3 regions of the Kitasatospora sp. SC0581 genome follow, and region 3 is predicted to be linked to each of the others. Evidence: riboswitches for the same ligand, from Rfam matches in the RefSeq annotation. Region 3 holds a riboswitch; each other region holds the start of a gene.

Region 1 (5,349 bases), on a different contig from region 3:
GGTCGCCCAGATCCGCCCGGCGGACCTGGTGGAGGCGGTGGTGCCGGGGGCGGCCTCGCCGCACGACGTGGCCCGGCGCGGGCTGGCCGAGGACGATCCGGCGCTGCTGGACCAGCTGCTGGCGATCCCCCAGGTGCACCTGGTGGTGGACGGCTACAACGTGACCAAGACCGGTTATCCGACGCTGCCGCTGGAGCAGCAGCGGATCCGGCTGCTGGGCGGGCTGGCGATGCTGGCCCAGCGGACCCAGGCGGAGGTCACCTGCGTGTTCGACGGGCAGGACCTGGACGTCCCGGTGATCATGGCGCCACCGCGCGGGGTCCGGGTGCGGTTCAGCCGGACCGGGGAGACGGCCGACGAGCTGATCCGCCGTCTGGTGCGGGCCGAGCCGCAGGGCCGTCCGGTGGTGGTGGTGTCCACCGACCGGGAGGTCGCGGAGGGCGTGCGGAAGGCGGGCGCGCGCCCCGTGGCGTCGGTGCTGCTGCTGAACCGGCTGGCCCGGCCCTGAACCCGGGGAGGTTCGCATGATGCCTGGTCAGGGCCTGTTTCGGAGCATTGTGCGAGTCCGGTGAAGTCAGTGTGGGGACCGGAGTTCACGCCTTCGGGGGAGTGGCAAAACGGATAGATCTTCACTAGGGTCTGGCGTCAAACCTATTTTCCGGAATCTCATCCCATCAGGTGAGCCCGTTGGAAGAAGGAGCCGGTCCCTTGGCCTCCCACCGCCGTCCCAAGCAGCCGAGCCGCGCACGGATCTCCGTGCTCACCGCGGCCGCTGCGACCGCGGTCGCCCTCTCCGCCCAGGTGGCCGCGCACGCCGCGCCGCAGCCGAACAAGACGGACGTCAAGGCGCAGATCGACCAGCTCCAGGAGGAGCAGGAGCAGGCGGCCGAGAAGTACAACGGCGCCAAGGAGCGGGCCGACCAGCTGCGCAAGCAGGCCGACCAGCTGCAGGACCAGGTGGCCCGCGGCCAGGAGCAGATGACCCAGCTCCAGGGCGGCCTCGCCGAGGTGGCGGGCGAGCAGTACCGCAGCGGCGGCATCGACCCGTCCGTCCAGCTGATGCTCTCCTCGGACCCGTCCGGCTACCTGGACAAGGCCTCCACCGTCCAGCAGGCCAGCACCAGTCAGGCCGAGGCGCTCAAGGGGCTGCTGGACCAGCAGCGCCGGCTGGACCAGGAGAAGACCGAGGCGGCCGCCGTGCTCGCCTCGCTGGACACCACCACCAAGGACCTGAACCAGGCCAAGTCGGACGTCAACACCAAGCTGAAGGCCGCCCAGGACCTGCTGAACTCGCTGAGCTCCGCCGACCGCGCCGCGCTGCGGGCCCAGCAGGCGCAGGACGACCGCGCCTCGCGCGGCAGCGACCGGGTCGACCTCGGCAGCCTGCCGCCGGCCAGCGGCTACGCGGCCACGGCGCTGGCCAAGGCGATGAGCAAGCAGGGCTCGCCGTACGTGTGGGGCGCCACCGGGTCGACCACCTTCGACTGCTCGGGCCTGATGGTCTGGGCGTACGGGCAGGCGGGCGTCTCGCTGCCGCGCACCTCGCAGGAGCAGGGCCACTACGGCACCCGGATCCCCTCGCTGGACCAGGCCCAGCCGGGCGACCTGGTGATCTACGGCCCCGACATGCACCACGTCGGGATGTACATCGGCAACGGCATGGTGGTCCACGCGCCGCACACCGGCGACGTGGTGAAGGTGATGAAGGCCGACGCGATGTCGATCAACACCATCCGCCGGGTCTGACGGCCCGACACGCCCGAGGGGCTTCCGCGGGGGCCTGTGAAAAGCGCCACCCCCGTTCGGGGTGGCGTTTCGGGTTTCCGGCCCTTCGACGACCACATGGTGAGAATCGATCAGCCTTGTGTGCGTCAATGGTCACCATCGGTCATTTTCACAAAGGAACTTGGGTAATCTTCTGTCTTTTTTCTGACAAGGATTTGAACCGATCACGGTTCAGTTACTAGGGTCATGCTCCGAACCACCGCACTGTCGATCGCCCAGCCAGGGTGGCGGCGGTGGTTACCGTCGAGTTCGCAAGGCAGCGGGACAGGTCGAAGCGACTGTCCGACAGGGGAGCCCAGTGGTAGGGGGCGCTGCGGAGCGGAGCCGGGGAACCACGTTCCTCCGGGGTGAATCGGCGCCAGGTCGGCCGGTGGAACGGCCGTGAGGCGTCGTAGGGCATGCTTCCGGCCCGAACCCGTCAGCTCACCCGGTAGGCGGCCGTAGGAAGAAGGAGTCCGCCTTCGTGGCGTCCCATCGTCGTCCCAAGCCCGCCGGCCGCGCCCGGGTCTCGATCCTGACCGGCGTCGCCGCCGCAGCCGTCGTCCTCTCCGCGCAGGGTGCCCACGCGGACCCGCAGCCGACCAAGGAACAGGTCAAGGGGCAGGTCGACCAGCTCAACGAGCAGGCCGAGGTCGCGACCGAGAACTACAACGCCGCCCAGGCCAAGCAGCAGGACCTGGAGAAGCAGGTCTCCGGCCTGCAGGACCAGGTGGCCCGTCAGCAGGCCCAGGTCACCGAGCTCCAGGGCGGCCTCGCCGAGATCGCCGGCGAGCAGTACCGCAACGGGGGGATATCCCCCACCGTCCAGCTGATGTTCTCCTCCAGCCCGGACAGCTTCCTCAGCCAGGCCGACGCGCTGAACCAGGCCGGCAGCACCCAGAAGGGTCAGCTGAAGGAGCTCCAGGAGCAGCAGCGCAAGCTCGACCAGGACCGCAACGAGGCCCAGGGCAAGCTCGCCGAGCTGGAGTCGACCACCCAGCAGCTGAAGGCCTCCAAGGACGAGGTCCAGGGCAAGCTGAAGGCGGCCCAGGACCTGCTCAACACGCTGACCGAGCAGGACCGCCAGGCGCTGCGCCAGGCCGAGGAGAAGGCCGCCGCCGAGGCCAAGGCCAAGGCCGACGCCGCCCAGGCCCAGCAGCAGCAGGCCGACCGCGCCTCCCGCGACAACAGCCGCGGCAGCCTCTCGGCCCCCACGACCACCGCTCCGGTGAACGTGGCCCCCGGCAGCTCGCGCGGTGCCGCCGCGCTGTCCGCCGCCGCCTCCAAGATCGGCAGCCCGTATGTCTGGGGCGCCACCGGCCCGGGCTCCTTCGACTGCTCCGGTCTGATGGTCTGGGCGTACAACCAGGCCGGCGTGTCGCTGCCGCGCACCTCGCAGGCGCAGGCCTCGGCCGGCACCCGGCTCGGGACGGACCTCTCCAAGGCCCAGCCCGGCGACCTGCTGATCTTCTACACCGACGCCCACCACGTCGGCATCTACGCCGGCAACGGCCAGGTGCTGCACGCGCCCAAGCCGGGCGCGTCGGTGCGCTACGAGGCGGTCACCAACATGCCGCTGACCGGCATCGTGCGGGTCTGATCCCCGCTCGGACGTCTCCAGGCCCGGTCTCCCCCAGGGGAGGCCGGGCCTGCGGCTTTTCCGGCGGCTCGATCTGATGTCCGATTAGGGAGTGAATATTCGGGTTGGGAGGGGTTTGGACTCGCTTGCCCGGACTCGCTAACGTCTGCCACCGGACTCCCGCTCGACGGCCGCCCGTCCCGGTGCGGCGGCGGGGGCCGCGCCGCAGGATTGGAGCCGCTGCCGCCATGCCCGTGCACCGCCGTTCCCAACTGCTCACCCGGGCGCTGGTGCTGACCGCGGCCGCCGCCACCGCGTTGGGCGCGGCCACCGGAGGCAGCGCCCAGGCGGCCCCCGCCAGCCCCGACCCGGGCGACCGTCAGGACGTCAAGACGCAGGTCGAGCAGCTGTACGACGAGGCCGAGCAGGCGTCCGAGAGGTTCAACGCCGCGCAGGAGGCCCAGCGGCGGCTCCAGGGCGAGACCACGATCCTCCAGGGCGAGATCGCCCTCGCCCAGGACCAGCTCAACGGGCTGCGCGGCGACCTGGCGATGGTGGCCGGGGCCGAGTACCGCGGCGGCGGGATGACCCAGACCGCCCAGCTCATCCTCTCGCCCGACCCGGAGGGCTACCTGGCCCGCGCCCGCACCCAGGGCCAGGCCGCCGTGCGCCAGCAGGAGACCCTGCACGAGCTGATCACCCGCCAGCGCCGGCTCGACCAGCGCCGTACCGAGGCGGCCGACAAGCTCGCCGAGCTGGACCGGACCCGGCGTTCGCTCGCCGACAGCAAACAGCAGGTCCAGCAGCGGCTGGCCGGGGCGCAGAAGCTGCTGAACGGCCTGGGCGCCGTCGAGCGGGCCCGGCTGGCGGTCCAGGACGCCCGGGACGCCGAGCAGCGCGCCACCCGGGGCACCGACCGGCTGGACCTCGGTACCGCCCCGCCCGCCTCCGAGCGCGGGGCGGCCGCGCTGGCCGCCGCGGTGCGGATGATCGGCTCCCCGTACGTCTACGGGGCCACCGGCCCGCACGCGTTCGACTGCTCCGGTCTGATGTACTACAGCTGGCGGCAGGCCGGAGTGACCCTGCCGCGCACCTCGCAGGCCCAGGCGTACGCCGGGCAGCGGATCAGCCTGTCCGAAGCGCGACCGGGAGACCTGGTGATCTTCTACCGGGACATGCACCACGTCGGCATGTACGCCGGCGGCGGCGTGATCGTGCACGCCCCCCGCCCGGGCGCCAGGGTCCGCTACGAGAGCGTCACCGCCATGCCGGTCTCCGGGGTGGTCCGGCTCTGAGCGCCCCGTCGTCCGGCCCCGCCGGACCCGCCGCCATACGTCGCCCCCGCCGCGTGCTGTCCCGGCGGGGCGCGCTGCTGCTCGCGGCCGGCGGGCTGGCCCAGCTGTCGCTGCCGCCGGCCGCCCCGCCGGCGCCCGCGGGGCGGCCGGTGGACCGGCGCGCCGAGGTGGCCGCCGCGCTGGCGGAGCGGGCGCGCTCGGCCCCGCCCTGGGCCGGGCTGCCGGTGGCCGAGGCCGGGTACCGCAACCTGGTGCTCGGCGCCGCCGGCGGGGAGCGGGTGACCGCCGCCGCCGACCTGGCGGTGCGGATCGCCGGGTACGACGAGCACCCGGTGGTGTACCCGCGCCGGATCGGGCTGGTACGGGCCGGGGACGGCTGGCGGGTCGAGCGCGAGGAGAGCGCGTCCGGGCCGCCCGCGCCGTGGGACTTCGGGCCGCTCCGGTCCTCGCCGGGCGCGCACTGCCTGGTGGTCGGGCCGGCCGCGGGACCCGACCAGGCCGAGCTGGTCGCGGTGGGGGACCGGGCGGTGCCCGCCGTCACCGAGGTCTGGGGCGGTGCCTGGCCGGAGCGGCTGCTGCTGGAGCGGCCGGCCACCGAGGAGCAGTTCGCCCGGCTGCTGGAGGGCGACCCGGCCGGCTGGACGGGCATGGCGGCGGTCACCGTGGCCGCCCCCGGCGCGCCCTGGCACACCCCGGCGGACCGGGTGCTGG
Region 2 (5,349 bases), on a different contig from region 3:
CGGCGGGTCCAGCCGTGTCCGCCCCCTTATGGGAGGAGCTCTTCATGAGCACCGGTACGGCTTTGGCGGTTGACCCCCATGTGGTCACCTGTACGCTCGCTCCTCGCTTCGAAGCCGTCAGAACCGCGCGGGACTTCGCTCGGAGCACGCTCCAGCTCTGGGGCCTGACGGAACTGTTCGACGACGTCGCGCTGGTGGCCTCGGAACTCGTGACCAACGCGCTCCGGCATGCGATCGGCGCACGGCCCGACCCGTCGGGCGGCGCCCTGGGCGAGTACGACTTTCCCATGAAGCCGACCGCGGACGGCCGGCTGCCGATCCGAATAAGCCTGGTGCACCGCGCACCCCAGGTGGTCTGCGCGGTGAGCGATCCGAGCAGCACCGGCCCGGTCGCCCGGGAGGCCGACTTCGTCGCCGAATCGGGCCGCGGGCTGCACCTGGTGGAGTCGTTCAGCCGCTCCTGGGGCTGGCACCCGCTGGGCAGCGGCAAGGTGGTCTGGGCGATGTTCGAGGCCGAGTCGGTCGGCGGTTCCCCGCTGGACGGACACCCCGGGCTCGGCGGCCGCTCACCGCTCGACGGTCCCGTCGACGTCGGCGGACGGCATCGGCGCTCGGCCTAGGACGGGCCCCGCGCTCCGAGCGGGTCCTGTACTCCCAGCGGGCCCCGTGCTCCGAGCGGGCCCGGCGTTCCGGACGAGCCCTGACCCCGGGACAGGCCCTGCGCTCCGGAGGAGCCCTGCCTTCGGGACGGACCCCGCGCCGGACGGCGCGCGGCCGGTCGACGGACACCCCGGGAGGACCGCACCCCGGGCGCTTCCAGCAGGCCCCGTCGAGAGCCTCCGGCACCACGGAACCGCGAGCGGCTCAGCGCGGCCGGGCGGCCGGACGGATCCGGGAGAGGCCTCCGGAGCGAAGACATCCGGAGGAGACAAAGACAAAGGCCGTCGTGGTGTCGGCACCCACGACGGCCCCCCGATGATGGAGCACGGCGGCTGGTCAGACCGCCAGGTGGTCGAACTCCCCGTCCTTCGCCCCCAGCAGCAGGGCGGAGATCTCGGCCCGGGTTTAGATGAGTGCGGGGCCGTCCGGGAACCGCGAGTTGCGCATCGCCACATCGCCGCCCGGCAGGGCCGCGAACTCGACGCAGTTGCCCTGGGAGTTGCTGTGCCGGCTCTTCTGCCAGACCACCCCCTGGAGATCGGCGGCGGCCATCCCGTTGTAGGTGTCGTACGAGCCGTGCGTGTCCTGCGAGTCGTGCATAGAAATCTCCCGAAGAGCTCCGGAGTTGTCGTCCAGCGCGGCGCCCCCGGCACCGCCGAAACGAACGGACCGGCCCCGTACCGGTCCGGCACAACGCCTCACTTGACGTGATGATAGCCGCAGTGCACGTGCATCAGCACGGGACATTGCAGGTGCACGAGGCCTTTTACCCGCAGCCGCGAACTCTTCACGGGCCCTTCCCCTGACGGTACGTAAACGGACATAGCCGATGAATCGTCGAGCCCGCGATAACCGGCCGTGAGCACCTCCCCGCTGAATGTTGATCTTCGAATGCCGGGAGTCGCCCGCCCGTGACCCTCCGTCAAGCCGGGCTCATGCTGTGAGACATCTCACGCGCCCAGGGTGCAACGCCCGTCCCCTCGGATCGCGTCGGGACAAGCACCGGCCACCATGCGGGGGTTGGGCGAAGAATGTCCGGATTGTAGGCAAAGCGCCCGGACCGGCGCCGGAGACGCACCGGGTCCGTACCGCGAGCACGCGAAACCCGTACGGCAGCCGACTGCAAGCCGGACGGGCCGATGTCCTACGATCTCCGGCATGAGCACCGCAGCCATTCCGGGCGCGCCACTGCCCGTCCGTACTCCAGGCTCCCGTGCGCGGGGGCGCCACCGTCGTCCCGAGCGCCCCGAGATCCCGGCCGGCGCCCCGGCCCTGGTGCTCGCCGTGCCCGCGACCGCCGGGCCCGAGTCCCGCTCGGTCGTCGAGGAGCTGCTCTCGATCGTCCGCACCGAGCAGAACGGCGTCCAGACCGCCGTCGGCTACCTCCCCGGTGACGGTGCGGCGGGCGCGAGCGGCGAGGACCGCACCGTGGCCGAGCTGCTGGCCCTGGCCGCCGAGGCCGGGCGGCCGATGCCCGTCCTGGTGCCGCTGGTGCCCGGCCCGCACACCTTCCTGACCGGGCTTCACGCGCTCGCCGCCGAGTACGGCGCGCCCGTCACCGACCCGCTGGGCCCGCACCCGCTGCTGGCCGAGGCCGTGCACGTCCGGCTCTCCGAGGCCGGGCTGGCCCGGGCCGACCGCGCCCGACTGTTCGCCATCGCGACCGCCGCGGACGGCGTGGTGCTGACCACCGTCGGCGGCGAGGACGCGGCCGCCGCGGCCGGCATCACCGGCGTGCTGCTGGCCGCCCGGCTGGCCGTGCCGGTCGTCGCCGCCGCGCTCGACGTGCCCGGCTCGGTGGCCGCGGCCGTCAACCACCTCAAGGACACCGGCTCGCAGCGCCCGGCGCTGGCCCCGCTGGTGATCGGCCCGGAGGCGGACTCCGAGCTGCTCGCCACCGCCGCCGAGGAGACCGGCTGCCCGTCGGCCGCGCCGCTGGGCGCCTACCCGTCGGTCGGCCAGCTGATCGCCTCCACCTACCTGGCCGCGCTGCCCACGCCGTCCCCGGAGGACCTGGCACGGGCCGAGGCGGAGGCGGCGGCCGCCGCCGAGGCCGAGGGGGTCGTGGAGGGCTCCCGTGGCGCCCACGCGGCCGCCGAGGGGCCTGGCGGACGATAAGGACACCGCGCGCGGGTTCGCGCGCACCGAAGGGCCCGGAACGGATCGCGTTCCGGGCCCTTCCGCGTACTTCCCCCACCCCGTCCGTCCCGTACGGGAGTCACCCGGCAATGAAGGGGAATGTCCGTTCTGGCGCTATTTGAAAGGAAATAGGGAGCGTGGATTCACATGCTCCGATCGCGACCGCTCCCCCACCCGCCGGAGTGCGCCACTCCGCGATTCGACGCACCGTCACGCCACTCCTGAGGCGGAGCCAGTTGTCGGCTTCCACAACAGCATTGCCTGAAAACGATCATTTACGATCATGGTGAGTGGCAATTTTGGCAGTTTCCACTAAACCGTGATGCACATCACAGTGGTTTGCAGTTTGAACTTAAGTCTGATTAACGTGCTCCCCGTTCGTGACCACACGAACCCGGTCATCCGCAACGCCGAGTCCTGCCGTCGGATGTCCTGGAAGCGCGAAAACGCACCACGGCAGGAGCGGGGGACCCACAGGTAAGTCGCCCCGGACCGCTCTCCGGAACGGTCCAGGGCTAGGGGTGAAGCCGTGCTCACCGCACGGCCGGGCAACTCCAGCCCGAATCCGACAGCTCACCTCGCAGGCGTGGGAGAGGACCACGTCTTCATGCTGCCCACCAACGGCACCCGTCTGTCCGGCCGTACCCGTCGCGTGATCGCCGCCCTCGGCGTCGCGGGCGTCGGCCTCACCGTCCCCTGCCTCACCACCGGCACCGCCTCGGCCGCCTCCGTCGCCACCTGGGACAAGGTCGCCCAGTGCGAGAGCGGCGGCAACTGGAGCATCAACACCGGCAACGGCTTCTACGGCGGCCTCCAGTTCACCTCCAGCACCTGGTCCGCCTTCGGCGGCACGGCCTACGCGGCCCGCGCCGACCTGGCCGCCAAGGACCAGCAGATCGCCGTCGCCGAGAAGGTCCTCGCCTCGCAGGGCCCCGGCGCCTGGCCGGTCTGCTCGGTCCAGGCCGGGCTCACCAAGGGCGGCGCCGCGGCCGCCGTTGACACCTCGGCGGGTTCGACCGCCGCCAAGCCCGCCGCGCCCGCCCAGAGCGCCAAGCCGGCCGCTCCGGCCGCGAAGCCCAGCGCCAAGCCCGCACAGCCCCAGACCCCCGCCGCGAAGCCCGCCGCGCCCGCCCAGGGCGACGCGCAGGCCTCCACCGACTCCGCCGCCTCCGGCAACCGGAGCGACTGGGTGCAGAAGCGCCAGCAGCAGGCCCAGGGCGGCGACTACACCGTCGTCGAGGGCGACTGGCTGTCCGCGATCGCCGACCAGCACAAGGTGCAGGGCGGCTGGCAGCGGCTGTACGACCTCAACCGCGGCACCCTGACCGAGGGTCCGGACACCATCTACCCGGGCCAGCAGCTGTCCTTCGGCGGCAACGGCCAGGCCCGGGCCGGCCAGTCCTCCGCCGGCACGTCCGGCTCGGACTTCACCTGGTTCGACCGCTCGCAGAAGTCCGGCCAGTCCGCGAACGGCGGTGCCGTGAACGCCCAGCCGACCGCGCAGCCCGAGGCCCCGGCCGCCAAGCCGTCCACCAAGCCGGCCGCGAAGCCCGCCACCAAGCCCGCTCCGCAGCCCCAGGCCCAGACGCAGACCCAGGCGCCGGCCGCGACCGGCAGCATGGCCGCCGCGGTCTCCTTCGCCCAGTCGAAGGTCGGTCAGGCGTACGTCTACGGCGGCACCGGCAACGGCGGCTGGGACTGCTCCGGCCTGACCCAGGCCGCGCTGCGCGCCGCGGGCGTCTCCGTCCCGCGCGTCGCCGCCGACCAGGCCGCCGCCAGCACCCACGTCTCGCTGGACAGCCTCCAGGCGGGCGACCTGCTGTTCTGGTCCAACAACGGCAAGGACTCCGGCGTCTACCACGTCGCGATCTACGTCGGCAACGGCAAGTACGTCGAGGCCGCCAACCCGAGCTCGGGCGTCCGCGAGCAGAGCATCGCCAACTGGGCCCCGGACTTCGCCGGCCGGGTCTGAGGACGGCGCACGGTCCACGGCGCACGGCCGACGGACGGCCGGTAACAGCTGACGGGTAACAGATAACAGCTGACAGCTTTCAACATCTGTCAGCTGTTATCCGTCAGCTGTCGGCCGTCGTCCGAACGCTGACCGCCCACCACCCCCGGGGAGAGTCTGGTCGCTCCTCCCCGGGGGTTCCGGCGTTCCCGGGGCCCCGGCGTGCCCGACCGTTCCCGACCGCGGTTCCACCCCGTTCCGTGGTGGATCGCCGCCCCAGCGGGCATGCTGCTGCTCTGCACCCGAGGAGGAGTCACATGGCCCAGGTCACCGTCACCCTCGACGCGAACCTCGCGATCGACGCGATGATGCTTTCCGGCACCAAGAGCCCCCAGGACGCCGTCGAGCTGGTCCTGCGCGACTACCTGGCCCGCGGCCGCCGCACCGAGACCCGTACCGGCGAGGCCGCCGACGGGCACCGCCTGACCGCCGACCGCCCGACCGCCCAGGAGGGCTGACCCACCCCACGGCCTGCCACGGCCCGCGACGGCCGACCGCGCGCACGCCGACGGGCCCCGGAGAGCGATCGCCCTCCGGGG
Region 3 (5,349 bases):
GCGGGACTGGCTGGCCGGCTTCGGGGAGCTCCCGGAGGAGGAGCGGCTGGCCGCGTACGAGGCGCTGGCACCGGCCGGCTGGCTGGACGAGCCGGACGAGCAGGGCTGGGGCCCGGGCCGGGTGCTGTCGGTCGGTATGGCCACGGACGGCGCTCGGCGGCTGCTGGAACAGGGCCTGATGCGGCGCAGCTACCGCAACCTGGCGGAGCTGACCGCGCTGGGGCGGCCGATGCCGGAGGAACTGGCCGGGGACTTCGGGCGGTTCGAGGAGGCGGCGGTCGAGGCGGCGCTCGACCTGTTCGGCGGGTGGACGGTGCCGGGGCTGCCGCGGCTGCTGGTGACGGAGTTCCCGGAGCTGGCGCCGGAGCCCGGCCAGGAGGAGATCGAGGCGTACCTGGCGCAGCTGCCCGCCGAGGAGTGAGACGCCGCGCGGAAGCCCCCGGTCCGGTGCTGGTGCTCCGGGCCGGGGGCTTCGCGCTGGGTCCGCCCGGGCGGGTGCCTCAGGGCGGGTGCGTCAGGGGTTGAGGCCGCGCTGCTGGAGCCAGGGCTCCGGGTCGACCGGGGCGCCGCCGCCGGGGCGGACCTCCATGTGCAGGTGCGGGCCGGTGACGTTGCCGGTCGCGCCGACCTTGCCGATCTGCTGACCGGCGGCGACCTTGCCGGAGCCCTTGGTGATCGCGGAGAGGTGGCAGTACCAGATCTCGGTGCCGTCGGGCAGGGTCTCGACGATCCGGTAGCCGTACGAGCCGGCCCAGCCGGCCGAGGTGATGGTGCCCTGGCCGAGCGCGTGGACCGGGGTGCCGGTGTCGGCGGCGAAGTCCAGGCCGGTGTGCAGGTTGGCCCAGTAGCGGGCGCTCTGGCCGTAGTGGGCGGAGAGCCGGTAGTCCGTCACCGGGAGGGTGAGGGCGGCGGCCTTGGCCCGCTCGGCCTCCTCGGCGGCGCGCTTGGCCTCGGCCTCCTTGGCGGCGGCCTTGGCCTCCGCCTCCTGGGCGGCCTGGAGCCGGGCGGTCTCCTCGGCGGCGGTGCGCTGGCTGTCGGCCTGGTTCTGGATGCGGGCGGCGAGCGCGAGGCCGGGGTCGGCGGAGAGGGCGACCGCCGTCTCGTCCGGGGCCTCGATGGCGGGGGCGGCGGCCGGGGTCGCCGAGGTGAAGCCGGTGGCACCCAGGGTGGCGGCGACGGCGGTGACGCCGAGCAGCGGGGAGGTTCCGCGGGTCTGACGCGGCATCCGGTGGCGGTTGGTCTCGGCCTCCGCGGCGAAGTCCTCCGGGCCGAAGGCCTCGGGGCCGTCCGGACCGGGGTGGTCGAGGAGCTGGGTACCGGCTGCGAAGCCGGCCGGGTGTGCCGGGGTGTGCGTCGACGCCACGGAGGCGCGCTCCTTTCCTTCCTTCGCGCCTACCGGGTTAGCTGACGGGTTCGGAGCAGGAAGGTCTCCTACGGCCGGGCCGGAGCCCCGCCGATTCACCCCAAGGAACGTGGTTCCCCGGCTCCCTGACCTGCCCGGAGGCCGGTCGGTGGGATTAGGCGACGGCGCACGGTGCCGTCTGGGTACGGCGTTGACAACCGCGCTGCGTTATCAAACGTTAATCCTAGGAGGCTCTGATTCCAAGCCATCCGTTCGGAGCAGCCCCGCGGCAGGTGATCGGACGTCAACGAACGGTCCCTCATGCACGGCCCCATCTGAGTACGCCTACTCATGTGCGGCCCGGCCGGACCGCAGCATCCTGACGCCATGAGCGCACCGATGCAGACCCGCACCACGGCCGCCTACTACCTCCAGGCCGTCCTGTCCTTCGCCCTGTCGGGCACCGCCCTCGCCGTGGGGATCATCTACCTGCCGGTCGGCGGGTGGACCCGGGCCTTCCTCGGGCTCGGCCTCCTCTTCACGGTCAGCTCCGCGTTCACGCTGGCGAAGGTGATCCGGGACCGGCAGGAGTCCAACGACATGGTCACCCGGGTGGACCAGGCCCGGCTGGAGAAGCTGCTCAGCGAGCACGACCCGTTCAAGGTCGAAGGGGTCTGACCGCTTCCTCCCCCTCTTCTCCGACGCCTCCGACGCCTCCGACGCCTCCGACGCCCGACCGCTTGACGGCTAAGGCTATTAGCCTTAGCTTTATGGCTATCGGCAGCAACGCCGATGCCCCGCACCGGCGGCCCGAGGAGGACCCCATGAACGGCACCATCACCCCGAGCACCCAGTACCTCACCGTCCCCGGCGGCCGGATCGCCTACGACGACACCCGGCAGGGCGACGGCACCCCGGTCGTCCTGCTCCCCGGCATGCTCGACAGCCGGGCCGCGTACCGGCACCTGCGCCCGCTGCTCGTCGCCGCCGGCCACCGGGTCGTCACCATGGACCTGCGGGGCTTCGGCGAATCCTCGATCACCTGGGACGACTACGGCCCCGCCGCCCTCGCCGGCGACGTCCTCGCCCTGCTCGACCACCTCGGCATCGAGCGCGCCGTCCTCGCCGGGAACTCGTACACCGGGGCCACCGTCGTCAAGGCCGCCGGGGACGCCCCCGAGCGGGTCGCCGGGATCGTCCTGCTCAACGCCTTCGTCGAGAACCCGCCGCAGGGCGCCCTGATGCGCGGCGCCATGGGCCTGATGGGCGCCGCCCTCGTCCACTGGCCGGCCGCCTGGGGCTTCTACCTGCGCCGGATGGCCTTCCCCGGCGCCAGGCCCGCCGACTTCGACGCGTACGTGGACGGGCTGGTCGCCGCGCTGCGCACCCCGGGCCGGAAGACCGCCACCCGCGGGTACGTCCACGGCGACTCGGCGCCGGTCGGCTGGACGGCCGCGGTGCGGTGCCCGGCCCTGGTCGTCATGGGCAGCAAGGACCCCGACTTCCCGAAGCCGGAGCTGGTCGCCGACCGGCAGGCCGCCGCGCTCGGCGCGCGGAAGGCGATGATCGAGGGGTCCGGGCACTACCCGATGGCCGACAACCCGGCGGCCACCGCGGACGCCCTGCTGCCGTTCCTCGCCGAGCTCGGCTGAGCCCCGCCCGTCCGCTGCCCGCCCCTGCCCGACCTGATCCGTACGGAGAGCCCGAACCCATGCCCCGCGTAGGACTGACCCCCGACCAGGTCGTCGACCACGCCCTCGCCCTCATCGACGAGCAGGGTGCCGAGGCCCTCACCCTGGCCTCCGTCGCCGCCCGGGCCGGGGTCGCCACCCCCTCGCTGTACAAGCACGTCAGCGGCGGCCTCGCCGAACTGCGGCGGCTGATCGCCGTCCGGGTCACCGGGGACCTCGCCGACCGGCTGGCCGGGGCGGCCGTCGGACGCAGCGGGGACGACGCCGTCGCCGCCGTGCTGCGCGCCTACCACGCGTACGCCACCGAGCACCCGCACCGCTACAACGCCCTCCCCCAGGCCCCGCAGCCCGACGACGACCTGGCCCGGGCGGCCGCCCGGCTCGTCGGCGTGATCATCGCCGTGCTGCGGGAGTACGGGCTCGACGGCTCCGAGGCGGTCCACGCCGCCCGCACCGTGCGCTCCGTCGCCCACGGTTTCGCCTCCCTCACCACGGCCGGCGCCTTCCAGCTCACCGAGGACCTCGCCACCACCCAGGACCGCCTCATCGCCACCCTCACCACCGGCCTCCGCGCCTGGCCCGCGTAAGCGGCCGGAGCGGCGAGTGCGGCCCTGCGCGGGAAGTCGGCCCGGCCGACTTCCCGCGGTGGCGGTGGTGCTGGTGCGGCGCTTCGGTCGGCCTTCGCCGGTGGGGGAAATGGGGTATCAAGGACCAGTGCCCCTGGAGCCCGCCGGCAGTCCGACCGCGCGCAGTGCGATGCGCTGCGTGCGGCTGCTGCTGGGCTGCACCAGCGCGGCCGAGCTGCTCGGCACCGTCCTGGCCGAGGGCCCGAGCTGGATCACCGGCGAGGGGTCCGCGCTGTACCTGCTGGACTCCGCCGGGATGCTCCGGCTGACCGCCTCGCACGGGCTGCCGGACTGGGCGCACGAGCGCTACAGCGTGGTCGATCCGGCCGGTGAGCTGCCCGCCGCGATGGCCCTGCGGCTGCGCCGCCCGTACCTGCTCAGCCCCGAGCACACCAGCGTCGACTACCCGAACCGGAACACCGGCATGGGCACCGGGATGGTCGCCGTGATCACCCTGCCGATGGTCGTGGACGAGCGGCCGATCGGTGTGCTGGCCCTGGCGCTGGCCCACCGGGGCACCGTGCCGCGCCGCGACCTGGACGTCCTGGAGACCCTCGCCGAGGCCTGCGCCCACCGGCTGGCCCATCTGCTGGACCACGCCGACGCCCACCTCCCGTACGGCACCCGGGCACCGTACGGCGTCCGGTTACCCGAGGACCCGCGGGCGGCGGACGGCCGCCCCGCCGGGCTGGCCCACCCGCTGCTGTCGCTGGCCGTGCGGGCCGCCGGGCACGGGGCCTTCGAGCGGGACCTGGTCACCGGGGAGAGCTACTGGGACGCCGAGGCGTTCCGGCTGGCGGGCCGCCCGCCCGCCCCGGACGGCGCCGCCCCCGAGCTGGACCGGCTGGTCCACCCGGAGGACCTGCCGGACGTGCAGGCGGCGCTCGCCGAGGCGCTGGCCGCCGGCGGCCGCTACCGGATCGGCTACCGGGTGCTGCGGCCCGGCGGCAAGGTCGCCCGGGTCGAGGAGTCCGGCGAGGTGATGCTGGACGTGCACGGGCGGCCGGTGCGGATCGCCGGGCTGCTGGCCGAGGCCGGGCACCGGGAGCCGCCGCCGGCCGAGGGGCGGAACTCCCCGGCCGCCGCCCGGACGGCGCTGCTGCTGACGCTCACCCGGGCGCTGTCCCGGGCGGTGACCGTCCGGGACGTCACCACCGCCGTCACCGACGTCGCCCGCCCGGCGCTCGGCGCCGCCGGCATCGTCCTGGACCTGGTGGACGAGGGCCGGCTGCTGCCCGTCTCGCACACCGTGTACGGGGGCCCGCGCCGCACCGAGCTCACCCGTCTGGCGGACCTGTCCGAGTCCGTGATGCAGCGTTCGCTGGCCCGCTCCGCCCCGCTGTTCAGCGAGCCCGCCGCGGCCCGCACCCGGCGCGACCCGCTCACCCCGGCCGCCTGGGCGGTGCTGCCGCTGGTCGCCTCCGGGCAGCAGGTCGGCTCGTGCCTGATCACCTTCGCCGCCGAGCGGGTGTTCAGCCGCGAGGACCGCACCCTGTACTCGGCCTTCGCCGGCATCCTGGCGCAGTCCCTGGAGCGGGCCCGGCTGTACGACACCCACCACCACCGGGCCTCCGAGCTGCAGCGGGCGATGCTCCCGCGCACCCTGCCGCGGCTGGCCGGGATCGCCAGCGCCGCCCGCTACCTGCCGAGCACCGAGGGGATGCAGATCGGCGGCGACTGGTACGACCTG

Evidence for each region. A riboswitch is a leader RNA that binds a small molecule or an ion and turns the genes downstream of it on or off. The one in region 3 is predicted to bind cyclic di-AMP.
Region 1: it holds a riboswitch for cyclic di-AMP, as region 3 does, so the genes downstream of both, ACLWS4_RS04795 (NlpC/P60 family protein) here and ACLWS4_RS30910 (M23 family metallopeptidase) in region 3, are expected to answer to the same signal.
Region 2: it holds a riboswitch for cyclic di-AMP, as region 3 does, so the genes downstream of both, ACLWS4_RS00085 (transglycosylase family protein) here and ACLWS4_RS30910 (M23 family metallopeptidase) in region 3, are expected to answer to the same signal.

What each region holds. Positions count from the first base shown of each region.
Region 1 is NZ_JBLRWA010000002.1:368,981-374,329, forward strand. Features, by position in the region: gene ACLWS4_RS04785 (NYN domain-containing protein) at 1-508, shown strand, start outside; gene ACLWS4_RS04790 (C40 family peptidase) at 709-1,746, shown strand; cyclic di-AMP (ydaO/yuaA leader) riboswitch at 2,085-2,238, shown strand; gene ACLWS4_RS04795 (NlpC/P60 family protein) at 2,249-3,364, shown strand; gene ACLWS4_RS04800 (C40 family peptidase) at 3,592-4,638, shown strand; gene ACLWS4_RS04805 (hypothetical protein) at 4,692-5,349, shown strand, end outside.
Region 2 is NZ_JBLRWA010000001.1:13,110-18,458, forward strand. Features, by position in the region: gene ACLWS4_RS00070 (ATP-binding protein) at 45-620, shown strand; partial or broken gene ACLWS4_RS00075 (DUF397 domain-containing protein) at 997-1,260, opposite strand; gene ACLWS4_RS00080 (hypothetical protein) at 1,819-2,778, shown strand; cyclic di-AMP (ydaO/yuaA leader) riboswitch at 3,229-3,399, shown strand; gene ACLWS4_RS00085 (transglycosylase family protein) at 3,386-4,771, shown strand; gene ACLWS4_RS00090 (hypothetical protein) at 5,068-5,268, shown strand.
Region 3 is NZ_JBLRWA010000030.1:23,761-29,109, forward strand. Features, by position in the region: gene ACLWS4_RS30905 (hypothetical protein) at 1-421, shown strand, start outside; gene ACLWS4_RS30910 (M23 family metallopeptidase) at 515-1,363, opposite strand; cyclic di-AMP (ydaO/yuaA leader) riboswitch at 1,376-1,534, opposite strand; gene ACLWS4_RS30915 (YiaA/YiaB family inner membrane protein) at 1,730-2,020, shown strand; gene ACLWS4_RS30920 (alpha/beta fold hydrolase) at 2,113-2,994, shown strand; gene ACLWS4_RS30925 (TetR/AcrR family transcriptional regulator) at 3,054-3,620, shown strand; gene ACLWS4_RS30930 (SpoIIE family protein phosphatase) at 3,748-5,349, shown strand, end outside.